DNA from 2 places in the Priestia sp. FSL R5-0597 genome. Region 1 is predicted to be linked to the other one. Evidence: predicted binding sites of a transcription regulator. Region 1 holds the regulator's gene; the other holds the start of a gene.

Region 1 (7,598 bases):
AACAAGCAGAACAAATGCAGTTCATTTTTGGAGGCATGTTTTTATGAAGAATATCCCTTTAACACGAGGGTTTATTTATATTATTATGGGGATTTTATTCACCTACTTGGCAATTCAAAATGCCCAGGAAACCGTCTGGAATTTCCCCACAATCTTATTTGCACTCGTAGCCGCATTCGATTTCAGGTTTGCGGTTCGCATCTTTATCTTGCACTACAAAATTAAAAAATTGCAGCAGCAATATAAAAATCAAGATGATTCATCCAAATAAAAAAACCACTGTTTCAGTGGTTTTTTTTACATACTAACATCTTCTCTTTCTTGCTCTGCCCTTGCCTTTAACACTTTGCGATACGAAATGCGGGAAATAATGATGCTGATTTCATACAAAATTAAGAGCGGCACTGTCACCATCATGTGCGAGAGCAATTCCGGTGGTGTAATAAGTGCGGCAATAACTAGCAGTACGAAATAGGCATATTTTCGAATTTGAGATAAAAACATAGGCGTTATAATTCCTAAACGCGTCAAAAACATAACGACGACGGGAAGCTGAAACAACAAGCCAAAAGGCAGTGTGAGCTGCATTAAAAAAGAAAAGTATTCATTAATGCCAATCACTTGGTTTACATTCAGCTCATCAGAAACGCGCGTCATAAAATCAACGACAAACGGAAACAACACAAAATAAGAAAAAGAGACACCGCCGATAAAGAGAAAAATGGAAACAGGAATATATCCAAGCGTTACCTTACGCTCTTTTTCATATAAACCAGGACTAATAAATGCCCAAAGTTGATACAGTGCAACAGGAGCTGCAAGTACACAGCCGATAATAACAGCAAATTGCATATAAATCTTAACTGGATCTGTTAACCGAAATGCATTCATCGTTAAATTCTTTGCCTCATCAGCATGCTGTAAATAGACAATAACCTTATCCGCTATAAAAAAGCCGCCAATTGTGGCAATCACAAAGAAAAATAAAACAATTAAAATGCGTTTTCGCAGCTCTCCTATATGATCATATATTGACATTTCTTGTTCGGTCATACTATGATCACCCTTTTACTCTTTGTCATCTACTTGACGCTGTTTATCTTTTTCACGATCTTCTGATGCACCGCTAGCGGCATGCTTAAACTCTCTAAGCGTTTGGCCCACTGATCTTCCTAGCTCCGGTAACCGTTTCGGTCCAAAAATAAGCAGTGCTACAATCGCAATAATAATCCAACTGCCTGCTCCAATCCCCATATTCCCACTCTCCTTATTAATTTAGACTTAAGGAAATCGTAACACAGTCCGTCTTATTCAACAGGATAATTTTTCAAAAAGTAGACGAGCGACTGTAATTCTACAGCAAGATCAATATGATGGAGTCGAATCTCATCCGGTACGTTTAAGCGTGCAGGAGTAAAGTTTAAAATTCCTTTAATTCCGCAACTCACTAAACGATCAGTAATTTGCTGAGCAACAGTGGCAGGAACGGTTAAAATCGCTACTGAGATGTCATCACTCATATAATCTTCCAATTGGTCAAGATGATAGACCGGCACGTCGCCTACTTTCGTACCCACTTTTTCTTCTATCACATCAAAAGCGCACTCAATTTTGGTGTTATTATTTTTAATAAAATTATAATTTAGAAAGGCCGTTCCTAGATTCCCTACGCCAATCAGTGCTACTTTCGTTACTTCATCTTGGTCTAACGTTTTACGGAAAAATGTAAGTAAATAATTCACATTGTAGCCGTATCCCTTTTTTCCTAATGCACCAAAGTAAGAAAAGTCCCGACGAATAGTAGCAGAATCCACTTTCACTGCCTCACTTAACTCCGCTGACGACACACGCTGTTTACCAGAAGCATGCAAATTTTTCAAAAAACGATAATAAAGCGGCAATCGCTTAGCCGTTGCTTGTGGTATTTTTAATTGTTCAGTGTTCACGTTGTACCCCCTCAGTTCATGTATGTCATTACTAACATTTTCAAGTCATATTGCATTACCTTTCACAAAGCATCAACCGCTTTGAGGTAGCGCTTCCAATTCTCTCTCTTTTCTCTTGTTTTATATATACTCCGCTTCACACCTCGACGGCTTTTGTCTATTCAGCACTCCTTAAAGTCGGTATGTAGAACGAAGCAATTAGCCCTTCAAAGGATCGGTTTGTTAGTCATGACGGATTTTTTTACATCCATCATAGATAAGTTCAGAGATGCACTTATCTCTTATTTTAACATAGTATCCTGTATAAAATGTGCAGGTAAAATCATTTTATTTCATGAATCAAAACATTCGCTTCATCATTTGTCCTTGTCCCTCTACAAATTACAAACGCTTGTAGGAAGAACTTGTAGTTAAAAATATGTTAAAATACACTATGGATATACTACTAGAGGTGAAAAAATGATTATTCTACAATTGAACGGTATTACAAAATACTATGGGGCAGAACCCATTTTATCGAATATAAAGTTAGAAGTACAATCAAAAGACCGCATTGCCCTAGTGGGACGAAACGGTGCTGGTAAATCAACTTTATTAAAAATTATTGCTGAGCAGCTTTCCTATGACAGCGGAGAAATTATTAAACCTAAGGGTGTTTCCATTGATTATATGGGACAAGATACAGTTCTTGAGTCAACACTCTCCATATGGGAAGAAATGATGACTGTCTTTGCTCCATTAAAGAAGATGGAAAAAGAATTACGTACGCTTGAAACGAAGATGGGTGATCCAGACATTTTTAATGATTCAGTTCAATACGAAAAACTAACCAAAGAGTATGATCAGCTTCAAGTAACGTTTAAAGATTTAGGCGGCTATCAATATGAAGCGGATACACGATCTATTCTTCACGGTTTCCGTTTTTCAAACTTTGACTACAGCACCCCTATTTCCTCCTTAAGCGGTGGACAAAAAACGCGCCTGGCTCTTGCAAAACTGCTTTTAACAAAGCCTGATTTGCTTATTCTGGATGAGCCTACCAACCACTTAGATATTGAAACTTTAGCATGGCTGGAACAGTTTCTGCAAGGGTATGAAGGAGCTATTTTAATCGTTTCACATGATCGTTACTTCCTTGATAAAGTCGTAAATCAAGTGTATGAAGTCGTACAAAAAACAACGGTGAAGTACACGGGCAACTACTCTAAATACCTTGTACAAAAAGCAGAGCGATATGAAAAAGAGTTGCGTCAGTACGAAAAGCAGCAAGATGAAGTCGCAAAGCTGAATGATTTTATTCAGCGAAACATCGCCCGCGCATCGACTACAAAACGTGCGCAAAGCAGACGTAAACAGCTCGATCGAATGGAGTTAATAAATCGACCTAACGAAGGCGAAAAATCAGCTAGTTTTTCGTTTGAAATTGAACGTCAAAGCGGAAATGAAGTCTTAAATCTGGAAGATGTGTCTATCGGATATGATGAACACAACTATGTCGTCCAAGAGGCAAACCTTCGCATTAAAAAAGGGGAAAGCCTTGCGTTGGTTGGTCCTAATGGCGTGGGGAAATCAACTTTATTAAAAGGCATTGTGGATAAACTCAGCTTCAAGACTGGAACCATTTCCTTTGGCTCAAATGTAATGGTTGGTTATTACGACCAAGAGCAAGCCAATTTAACGTCTAATAAAACCGTTTTAAATGAACTTTGGGATGACTACCCAGCCAAACCTGAAAAAGAAATCCGTACAGCACTTGGAAATTTTCTGTTTTCAGGTGATGATGTACTGAAAATCGTTTCCACGCTCAGCGGTGGTGAAAAAGCACGTTTGGCTCTTGCGAAGCTTATGCTTCAAAAAGCTAACTTCTTAATTTTGGATGAACCTACTAACCATCTTGATTTAGATAGCAAACAAGTACTCGAGAATGCGTTAATTGATTACCCAGGGACTCTATTATTTGTTTCACATGACCGTTATTTTATTAATCGTACTGCCAATAAAATAGCAGAGCTATCTCCTGAAGGAGTAGAAGAATTTCTTGGAGATTATGACTATTATGTAGAAAAGAAAGCAGAAATAGAGGAAATCAAAGAATTAGAAAATATAAAAGCAAACGAAGAACGTACGGTAAAAGTAGATAAACAGTCCTATAAACAAGATAAAGAACAAAAGAAATTGATGAGACAGCGAACGCGCCGCATTGAAGAAATTGAAACTGAAGTAAACAAATTAGAAGCCGCCCAAGCGGCGAATGAAGAACTTCTTTGTGACCCTGAAATTTATCAAAATCACGAAGAAGTATCAAGATTAAACGGTGAAAATGAAAAAATTTCTTCACAGTTATCCACATTAATGGAAGAGTGGGAAGAATTACAGCTGCTTCTAGAAGAGTAGCCTATATTTTTGCGTATCTATTCATCCTATTTACTTGTTCATGCGCTTAAGAGCAAGCTTTATCCACTCTGTGAATAAATAGTGGATATCTGTCTGATTTTCATAATTAAAACTTGTTGATAACAGGTCCGTGTACTGAGTGCACGGACTTTTCCACATAATTATCCACAGTCAATTCTAAATTTATTGAATATTGTTGATAAATCATTTTTATCCACAAAAAAAGACGAATGAGAAATAAATCTCATTCGTCACTTACTCTTCCAAGTCCAAACCGGGGTTTGCATTTAATGACATATCTGAACGTTTTCCTTGAGCAAATCGTACGCTTGCTGCTGCTCCAATCATTGCGGCATTATCCGTACATAGAGATAGCGGCGGGATAATAAGCTCAATATTTGATAGGGGTTCAAATGCCTCTTCTAGCGCTGCTCTAAGCCCTTTATTAGCAGCAACTCCTCCTGCTAATAAAACTTGCTTAACGTTATATTCCTTTGCAGCTTTAATCGTTTTAGTTACTAACACATCAATGACACTCGCTTGAAAGCTAGCAGCAAGTGTTTGTGGAAGAATCTCTTCACCTTTTTGCTTCGCATTGTGGACAGTGTTAATAACTGCTGATTTTAATCCACTGAAACTAAAATCATAGGATCCTTCTTCTAGCCAAGCACGCGGCAAATCAATTAATGGCTCTCCTTCATGTGCAAGGCGGTCAATATGAGGTCCGCCTGGATATGGAAGGTTTAACGTGCGGGCTACTTTATCGTAGGCTTCTCCTGCTGCATCATCTCTTGTTTCACCGATCACTTTAAAATGACCGTGACTTTCCATGTATACAAGCTCCGTATGCCCGCCAGATACAACTAGCGATAAGAGCGGGAATTCTAGTTTTTTGATTAGCTGATTTGCATAAATATGTCCTGCAATATGATGAACACCAATTAATGGCTTTTGATGTGCAAATGCTAGCGCTTTGGCTGCATTTACGCCAATAAGAAGTGCTCCCACAAGCCCTGGTCCTTCCGTTACAGCTATTGCATCTATATCTGCAAACTTCAAGTTCGCTTGATTTAAAGTTTCTTCAACTACTACTGTAATTTGTTCTACATGATGACGAGATGCAATTTCCGGTACGACACCGCCAAATCGTTTATGGCTTTCTATTTGAGAGGCCACCACATTGGCTACAATTTCATGACCGTTTCGAATCACAGCTGCTGCTGTCTCATCACAGCTTGTTTCTAATGCTAAAATTAATTGATTTTCATTCATAAATTCACCCACATAACTAATGCATCCTCATTGTTATCAGAATAATAATTCTTACGAATACCTCCAGGTTTAAAACCTAGCTTTTGATACAATGATTGTGCAATATGATTAGATACCCTAACTTCTAATGTCATTGACGTAGCACCTAGTTTTCGAAGAACGTCCATCACGTTGCGCAGCAGCAATTCACCCAGTCCCTTGCCTCGGTAGTCTGGCAATAGCGCAATGTTGGTTACATGTGCTTCGTCAATAACAATCCACGTTCCGCAATAACCAATAATATTTTCCCCTTCTTCCATCACAATGTAAGTTGAAAATTGATTATTGGTTAACTCATTTTGAAATGCTTCTGCACTCCAAGGTGTCGTAAAAGACTTCTCTTCGATTTTCACTACTTGATCAATATCTTTAACTTCCATTAAACGAAACTTAATTGTTAGTTTCATGTTATACCTTCTTTTATCCTTTTTGCTGTGAAGCAAGCCAGTTGGCTTCTGCTTCAGCTAAACGAATGTAGTTCGGAACAAAAGTATGCACAGACTGCGGCTCTTTCTTCATTCCTAAGAAAGCCAATTCACTTGGTCTTGGGTTAAACTGCTGAACATGGGCAAATACAGCTTGTTCACTCAACACTTCTTTTAACGCCTCTTCATGCATGGAAAGATCATTGCCTATGAATAAAATAGGTTTGTTGTATGACTTTAAATGTTCCGCCCAGTCCTTATTAATAACAAGTCGATCACTTTCAACTTCTACAAGACCTCGTTCGTTATTCCATTCATATAGTCCTGTATAAAGCTGCTGACGGCGCGCATCAAATAACGGAGCAATATATCCATCAAAATAACGACCGTTTGCTGCTAGTGCCTCAAGACTAGATACACCTATTAAAGGAATATTTAAAGTCCAAGCAAGTGTCTTGGCAATGGTAACACCAATGCGTACACCGGTATAGGACCCGGGACCGTGTGCCACTACAATACGGTCTAGCTCGCTTGGCGCAATATCACAATCTTTTAACAAAGATTCCACAGCGTTCATCACGCGAACAGAGTGATTCTTTTTTAGATTCGTAATAATTTCTCCAATTACTTTGTTTTCTTCAACGACAGCAACACCCATGACAAAATTGGATGTATCAATGGCTAACATTTTCATCTTTTAAAAAGCTCCTTACATATTTCAACGTACCGACTGCCTATCGCTTTTACAAGGATTTTACGAGTCGTTTCGTTTTCATGGTAAATATTGATTTGAATATATTCATTAGGAAGCTGCTCTTCAATCAGGTGAGCCCACTCCACGACCGTCACGCCATCTCCTTCAAAATACTCATCGAACCCTAGGTCTTCAAATTCATCCCCTAGACGGTACACATCCATATGGTAAAGAGGAAGGCGACCGCTTTTGTATTCTTTAATGATAGTAAATGTCGGGCTATTCACATTGCGTTCAATTCCTAAGCCTTTAGCTAAACTTTTTGTGAATGTTGTCTTTCCAGCTCCCAAATCGCCTTCAAGCAGCAGCACGTCACCAGCTTCTAATAAAGTTGCTAGACGAGCAGCCAGCTGATTAGTTTCATCAGGAGACGTAGACATAAACGTAAATTCATTAATCTCTGTCATTCATTCAGAACCTCATTTCAATCTGTATATATATATTGTAAACGTTGTGGACTATACATATCCAGTAAGAAATCCAACAATCTTTAACATCGCAATTCTACAAAGAAATTTCTTTGTATATAAAAAATTCCTTAGGATTGCTCCTAAGGACGGTAAAGTTTTATATAAAAATGGTTCAAACAATAAAAAAGACGAAACACATTGTTTCGTTTCTAAAACATGGCGGTCCCGACGGGAATCGAACCCGCGATCTCCTGCGTGACAGGCAGGCATGTTAACCGCTACACCACGGGACCATGTTGGTTGCGGGGACAGGATTTGAACCTGCGACCTTCGGGTTATGAGCCCGACGAGCTACCGA
Region 2 (7,598 bases), 4.8 Mb from region 1:
TCGCAGTTCATGGGAAGCATCCGCAACAAAACGCCGCATTTGTTCTTTGGCTTCTGTTTCTGCTTTAAATGCTTTTTCAAGACGTTCAAGCATTTCATTAATAGAAAGAGAAAGGCGATCCATTTCGATTTGTCCTTGATTAACAGGCAAGCGGTCATGTAAGCTTCCGGCATTAATATGCTCCACTTTTTTAGTAGTAGTAAACAAAGGGACTAACGTCTGTTTTAAAACAGAAGAAAAAACAAAAAAAGCAATGGTCATTGCGGTAAGTGAAAGCATTAAAAAGATGAGCATTTGTCTGATTAAGAGGTCTCTTAATGATTCTGTGGGAGTATTAATTTGAATAACTCCCTGTATTTCTCCATCAAAGATAATGGGTTTTAAAACAATGACTTGCTCTTGATGACCATCCATTTTTTTTATGAGGCTCGTCGTGTTGTCCGGCTGGTTGCTGTTTTTCATTACTTGTTTGTATGCAGATGCAGAAAGCTTAGGGAAGTAAGAATGATGTGGATCCTTAGCCAGCCGTAAAAAGGTGCTTTTTTGATTGATAAAGGTAATATTAACGCCCGGGAAATAAACCATTGGTCTTGATGATTGTTTTACATTCTGGCTTGTTTCAATATCGTGCTTCCAGACATCATCGGGAATTAAGTGAATTTGGTCTTCGATGCTTCTAATTTTATTTGTGTAAATAAATTGCTTCATAAATACGTATTGAAAAACGCCTATCAGCATCAGTAAACTCAAAATAACGAGTAAACTTCTAGATAAAAGCTGAAGGCGAAGAGAGTTCAAATGAAAGAAACGTTTGTGCTTCATGAAATATCAATCCGGTACCCTACACCGCGAAGCGTTCGAATAACGGTTCGGCTATGGTCCTGTAATTTTTCTCTCAGTGATCGAATGTATACTTCAACAATGTTTTCTTCTCCTCCAAAATCATATCCCCACACTCGATCTAAAATGGTGGATTTACTTAGTACGAGACCGTGATTAATAACTAAGAATTTTAAGAGTGCATATTCAGTAGGGGATAAATCAAGTATGTGATTAAGGTATTTAATTTCTTTGCGGCGGTCATCAATTTTAAATGGACCGATGGATACTTCGTCTAATAAGTTGGGAAATTGATTGCGGATTCTAGCTTGAATGCGCGCAAGAAGTTCTTCAAAACTGAAGGGTTTGACCATATAATCATCTGCTCCAATAGTCAGCCCCTTTACTCGATCGTCCACTTGATCTTTTGCTGTTAGCATGATGACAGCTATATTCCCCATTTTCTTTAACAAGCGGCATACTTCAAATCCATCCATTCCCGGAAGCATAACATCTACAATAGCGATATGAGGCTTGAATTCTTTGGCTATATTAATGCCTTCCATTCCGTCTTGGGCAGCTTTGATATCAAATCCTTCATTCGTTAACCCTAAAGATAAAAACTGTAAAATAGTTGGTTCGTCATCTATAAGCAAGACTTTAATTCCTTTTAGTTGATCCATCATGGTGAAAACTCCTTTGCTCCTCTACTTTCTATTATGCTTTTTTATCTGAAACAGCCCTGAATAATAGCTGAAAGCAAGCTGAAAAATAGTAGCTATTCTTATATCTTCAGCTAACTTTAAGCTTCTATTCGTCTTATTCTCAGAAATCTTTTGCATAATGAACGGCGTACTAGATAGAACGCCATAGACGGAAAGTCTAATGGTGAAGGAGGAGGAAATGTAAGGATGATTAAATGGGCAAAAGTATTGTCTACATCTGCTTTAGGAGCTGCAGTTGCATTTAGCTCTATTACAACGAGTCACGCTGCAGAGATGAAGACAGCGAAAGCAGAGACAACTGAACATGTCAGTATCTCGCAAGCTCAGGCAAATGGTATTGCTCTGCAAGATTGCGACGGGACAGTCACATCTACGGAATTTAAGCAAGAATCAAGTGTGTATGTGATTACAATTGTAACGAATAACCTTGAGCAAAGAATCGTAGAAGTAAGCGCAAGCACTGGAAAAGTAGTGAAGAAGCAAGAAGTGAAGTTATGGACACAAAATCAAGTGAAAGAATCCATTTCTAAGCAGTATACAGGAGCGATTCAATCTATTACATTTAACAAAGAAACGCATGAATATACGTTAACTGTAGTAGATGGCAAAGTAGAATATACGCTAACCGTGGATGGTCTAACGGGGAAAGTCATTCATGAGAATAAAAAAGAGCTGCAGCTAATATCAGAGCAAAAAATAAAAGAAGCAATTGTTAAACAATATAGTGGTTACGTATATAGTCTAGAGTTTAAAGAATCCGCTAGTCAGTATGTCGCAGTGATTCTTAAAGATAGCACTCAATATACGGTAACGTTAGATGCTTTCACAGGAAAAGTAGTTAATACTTCTCAGCAAGAAGTGAAGCTATTAACGAGACAAGATGCAAAAGATCTTGCATTGGCTACATATGCAGGTAAGGTGAAAATGGTAGAATATGATCAAAACGCAGCGATTTTCACAGTAAAAATAATCAAAGATAATACGGAATACACCGTTACAATCGATGCGGTTTCGGGTGAAATCACACATGTAAAACATGATAAGCTTCAGCCGTTAACGGAGACCGCTGTAAAAGTTCTTGCTTTAAAACATCAAGAAGGAAAAGTAGAGCATATTGAGCTTATAACAGAAAACTCAATAACTGTATACGTGGTGACTTTAGTGAGCGGAAGCAAGCAGCAGACGCTTAAGTTCGATGCATATACTGGACAAGAGTGCTCATAATTTTTTATCTTAAAACATAAAACATACATTTCATTTTTCATTCATATCAAGCAGAGGGTGCTTCAAGGCATCCTCTGCTTTTCTATTTTGTAACTGGAAACATTACCGGTTATCTATGTTAAGATAAATGTAGATTATTCTCGTAAAATGGATAAAACTAGAATGAACTAAATTAAATAGATAGGGTGTACACATGAGAAAAGAAGTACAAGTTATAGCCAAAGAAGCTTTTATTAAAAAAGTGAATAAAGGTTATCCACTCATTGAAAAAGATGCGCTTGTTGATGGTCATAAACTGCAAGAAGAAGGCGTTATTATTAACTTAGTCACTCCAAAGAATCAATTCTTAGCCAAAGGCTATTATGGAAAACAAAACAAAGGCTACGGATGGATTCTGACGAAGAAGAAAAGTGAACAAATTGACGCGGCGTTTTTTGTACGAAAAATTCAGCGAGCTATTACCTCTCGTCACGATTTTTATGCGTCTGAAGATACAACTGCTTTTCGTGTATTTAATAGTGAAGGTGACGGAATTGGCGGCTTAATCATTGATTATTATGACGGATATTACGTCACGAGTTGGTATAGTGAAGGAATTTATCAATTTAAAGAATACGTTATTGAAGCTTTAAAATCTGCGCCTAACTTTAAAGGGCTGTACCAGAAAAAACGTTTCAACGTAAAAGGGCAGTATATTGAAGAAGATGATTTTGTCACAGGAAATAAAGGTGAATTCCCTTTAATTGTAAGAGAAAATGGTATTCGTTTTGCCGTTTATTTAAATGACGGAGCGATGGTTGGGGTCTTTTTAGATCAGCGAGACGTCCGTAAAACGATTCGAGATAAATATGCAAAAGGAAAGACCGTTCTAAACATGTTTTCGTATACAGGCGCATTTTCAGTGGCGGCCGCTCTTGGAGGAGCTGCGAAAACAACAAGTGTCGACTTGGCCAATCGCAGCTTGGCAAAAACAATTGAGCAATTTAGTGTAAATGGAATTGATCACGAAGCACAGGACATTATTGTGGAAGATGTTTTTAAGTATTTTAAATATGCGGTTAAGAAGAATATGACGTTCGATCTTGTGGTGCTAGATCCGCCGAGCTTTGCTAAATCGAAAAAGCATACGTTCAGCGCGGCAAAAGACTACAAAGATTTATTAAAAGAAGCCATTGCTCTTACAAAGCCAAATGGTGTCATTGTAGCTTCGACGAATGCAAGTAATTTTGATATGAAAAAATTTCATTCGTTTATTGAAAAAGCTTTTAACGAAAAAGGGGAACGTTACAAAATGATGGAGCAGTTCTCTCTTCCAGCTGATTTTAAAACAATAAAAGAATTTAAGTCAGGTGATTATCTCAAAGTCGTGTTTATTCAAAAGGTAAATCGTTAAATGCAAGGCTGCATGATGAACTCATGCAGCTTATTTATTTTGATGAAATAACGCTTACAAGCTATTTTGAAGGGAATAAAATGAAGGTGAAAGATAAAAATTGTCAATATGTATGATAAAATAATAAAGGAATTATGCTCAACACTTCACAAATTTACAATATCATCCTTATGAAACGTATTTTTACAATTATTTTATTTTAAATGGGACAAGTATTGGGTACGAAGGGGAAAGAGCATACTACTACTATTATTATTTAAAAACATGAAAGGAGAAAGATTATGGCTGAAACAACTAAAAAGCCTGCCGGCGAAGTGAAGTTTATTCCTTTATTAATTTGTCTGGCAATCGGACTTGTTTTATGGTTTATTACACCTCCGTCCGGACTTGATGTGAAGGCTTGGCACTTATTCGCTATTTTTGTGGCTACTATCGTAGGTCTTATCATTAAACCATTGCCATTAGGCAGTGTAGCTATTTTATCTTTAACCATTATTGTATTAACTAATACATTAACACTTGAACAATCGCTCAGCGGTTTTCAAAATACGACGATTTGGTTGATCGTTATTGCATTCTTTATTTCTAGAGGTTTTATTAAGACTGGTCTAGGAACAAGGGTTGCCTATATCTTTGTTCGTTTGTTCGGTAAAAAGACGTTGGGACTATCGTATTCTCTTATCGTAAGTGATTTACTTTTATCACCTGCAATGCCGTCTAATACAGCACGAGCTGGAGGAATTATTCTTCCAATCATTCGTTCTTTATCTGAAACATACGGATCGAGAACTGGAGACGGTACGGAGCGCAGAGTCGGTGCTTTCTTAACAAAAGTATCGTTTCAAGGAGATATGATTACATCGGCTATGTTCGTAACAGCAATGGCGGCCAATCCTCTTGCTGTTAAAATGACGGAACAAATTACAGGAAAGACTATTTCATGGGTTGGATGGGCAGCGGCTGCAATCGTACCTGGAATTATCAGTTTAATTGTGATTCCGCTCGTTATTTATAAGCTGTATCCGCCAGAATTAAAAGAAACGCCGGAAGCATCTGAAATTGCAGCAAAAAAACTAAATGAAATGGGCCCGCTAAAGAAAGAAGAATGGTACATGATTGGGGTATTTTTACTTTTGCTTGTGCTGTGGATTTTTGGCGCTAATTTAAATATTAATGCAACAACAACTGCTTTTATTGGTCTATGTGCGCTGCTTTTAACGCAAGTGTTAAGCTGGTCGGACATCAAAAAAGAACAGGGAGCATGGGATACATTAGTCTGGTTTGCTGTTTTGGTTATGATGGCAACTTTCTTAAATGATCTAGGCATGATTCCTTGGTTCAGTGATCTGATGAAAGGCACTGTTAGTCATATGTCTTGGATGACGGCGTTGATTGTACTAGCTATTGCGTATTTTTATTCTCACTACTTTTTTGCGAGTAACACGGCTCACGTCAGCGCTATGTACGCAGCATTTCTATCTGTCATCGTGGCCGCTGGTGCGCCTCCGTTACTGTCAGCATTAATTTTAGCGTTCTTTAGCAATTTATTTGGCTGTTTAACTCACTACGGCAGTGGACCGGCACCGGTGTTCTTCGGTAGTGGATATGTAACGCAGCAAAAATGGTGGTCGCTCGGCTTTTTAATTTCAATTATTCATATTATCATTTGGATTGGAATTGGCGGCTTGTGGTGGAAACTGCTAGGTCTATGGTAAAAAAAACAGTGGCGCAGGCCACTGTTTTTTTATGCTTCAGCCCAAACGGATACAGAGCCGCCATTTACAGGGAAGTGTCCGTAGCCGTCTTCTTCAATCACAACTTGGTCTTCTCGGTTCTTTGTGAAGTCGATCCACGTTTGTCCGCTTCGGTGTTCGCCGACGAACATTCTCTTTTCCCCGTCTTCGCCGTTTGACATCACCACAGCGCATCCAGACTTATCAAATTCCTCTACACCATGCCTTACCCATCCAATGGTATTCGGGTGATCAAAATAATCGTCTTGCTGTCCGTATGCTTTGTCATAGCGTACGTGCAAGAGAGCAGAAATATCTTTTTCTTTTCCCTCAATTGGATGCTCTCCGCCTATCCCAAAATAGTCTCCGTAAAATACACAAGGATAGCCGTCTTCACGAAGTAAAATTAGAGCGTAAGCACTTTGTTTGAACCAATCTTCTACCCAAGATTCTAAAGATTCATTTGGCTGAGAGTCATGGTTATCTACAAATGTGACAACATTCAACGGATGAGTCTTAACCAATGTATCATCAAAAATTGTGGTTAAATCAAAATCTCTTCCTTGCTGAGAGGCTTCATGCAGTTTGTAATGCAGCGATACGTCAAACAAATCAATTTGATAATCAATAACGTCTAAAAATTCCTGACAGGCTGTTAATTCTGGATTCCAAAACTCTCCCACAAAATAAAATGGCTTTTCTTGAGAAGAGGACAATTCGTGAGCAAACTCTTTAATAAAATCATGGTTAATATGTTTAATGGCGTCTAATCGGTAACCGTCGCACTGCAGGGTGTCTGCTAACCATTTTCCCCATTTGATCATTTCTTCTCGAACTTCAGGGTGGTCGTAATCAATATTCGCAAACATTAAATAATCGTAGTTGCCAAACTCTTGATCAACATTTTCGTTCCAGCTTTTGTTTTCCCCGGCAATACGAAACACACCTTCTTTTCCGTTTTTATCATCGTAATCAGTGCCATTAAAATGATTAAAGTTCCATTTGAAAGAAGAATATTGATCGCCGCGCCCTTCAAATGTAAACTTTGTCCACCCTTCAATTTCAAAGGGTTCAGAAATCTCTTCTGTTCGGTTCATGGGGTCTACTTCAATGACGTGGAAGGTTTCTTTTTCATCCGCTGCAGCTTTATGATTCATCACAATATCAACATAGACATTAATTCCGTGATTATGACAGGCATCAATTGCTTCATGCAGCTCTTGCTTGGTTCCATACTTTGTACGAACGGTTCCTTTTTGATCAAACTCGCCAAGATCATATAAGTCGTAAACGCCGTAGCCATTATCCTCTGATGAAACACCTTTTGTAACCGGGGGAATCCACACGGAATCAATTCCTTGTTCTTTTAGTTGAGGAGCGAGCTCTTTGAGGCGTTTCCAATGCTCGCCATCAGCTGGCACATGCCATTCGAAAAATTGCATAATTGTATGATTCCGTTCCAAGTTAAATCATCCTCCTTTTAAATAAAAAGATATAATCGCTCACGGATAGTTCTTTAGAATCAAATGAGGAATTGATTATATTTTTTCTTTTAACGTTCCTGTTATCCCTATTCCTTAAACCTTTTTCAATATATGTCGCTTAAGAAAATCTTAAAATTTTCTCTTCTTTTTTCTTAAAAAATGCAGTTTACAATAAAACCCATAGACGAAATGACCCATGACATACTTTTGAAAGGAGACT

Evidence for each region. The regulator Rex, encoded in region 1, represses fermentation and respiration genes when NADH is low (regulators of the CRP and FNR family bind a similar motif). The targets are predictions, from matches to a motif close to TTGTGAAATATTTCACAA.
Region 2: MKX72_RS26460 (anion permease) is a predicted target of Rex. The motif match lies at 4,296-4,313, and genes of this name have one in related genera.

The regions. Positions count from the first base shown of each region.
Region 1 is NZ_JBBOUZ010000001.1:215,221-222,818, reverse strand. It holds gene MKX72_RS01320 (CPBP family intramembrane glutamic endopeptidase) at 1-47, shown strand, start outside; gene MKX72_RS01315 (YdiK family protein) at 44-271, shown strand; gene tatC (twin-arginine translocase subunit TatC) at 298-1,053, opposite strand; gene tatA (twin-arginine translocase TatA/TatE family subunit) at 1,069-1,254, opposite strand; gene MKX72_RS01300 (redox-sensing transcriptional repressor Rex) at 1,308-1,946, opposite strand; gene MKX72_RS01295 (ABC-F family ATP-binding cassette domain-containing protein) at 2,406-4,340, shown strand; gene tsaD (tRNA (adenosine(37)-N6)-threonylcarbamoyltransferase complex transferase subunit TsaD) at 4,596-5,612, opposite strand; gene rimI (ribosomal protein S18-alanine N-acetyltransferase) at 5,609-6,058, opposite strand; gene tsaB (tRNA (adenosine(37)-N6)-threonylcarbamoyltransferase complex dimerization subunit type 1 TsaB) at 6,072-6,770, opposite strand; gene tsaE (tRNA (adenosine(37)-N6)-threonylcarbamoyltransferase complex ATPase subunit type 1 TsaE) at 6,767-7,237, opposite strand; tRNA gene MKX72_RS01270 (tRNA-Asp) at 7,458-7,533, opposite strand; tRNA gene MKX72_RS01265 (tRNA-Met) at 7,538-7,598, opposite strand, start outside.
Region 2 is NZ_JBBOUZ010000001.1:5,021,898-5,029,495, reverse strand. It holds gene MKX72_RS26480 (sensor histidine kinase) at 1-822, opposite strand, end outside; gene MKX72_RS26475 (response regulator transcription factor) at 819-1,502, opposite strand; gene MKX72_RS26470 (PepSY domain-containing protein) at 1,731-2,768, shown strand; gene MKX72_RS26465 (class I SAM-dependent rRNA methyltransferase) at 2,962-4,161, shown strand; gene MKX72_RS26460 (anion permease) at 4,443-5,876, shown strand; gene MKX72_RS26455 (alpha-amylase) at 5,906-7,357, opposite strand; partial or broken gene MKX72_RS26450 (ATP-binding protein) at 7,596-7,598, shown strand, end outside.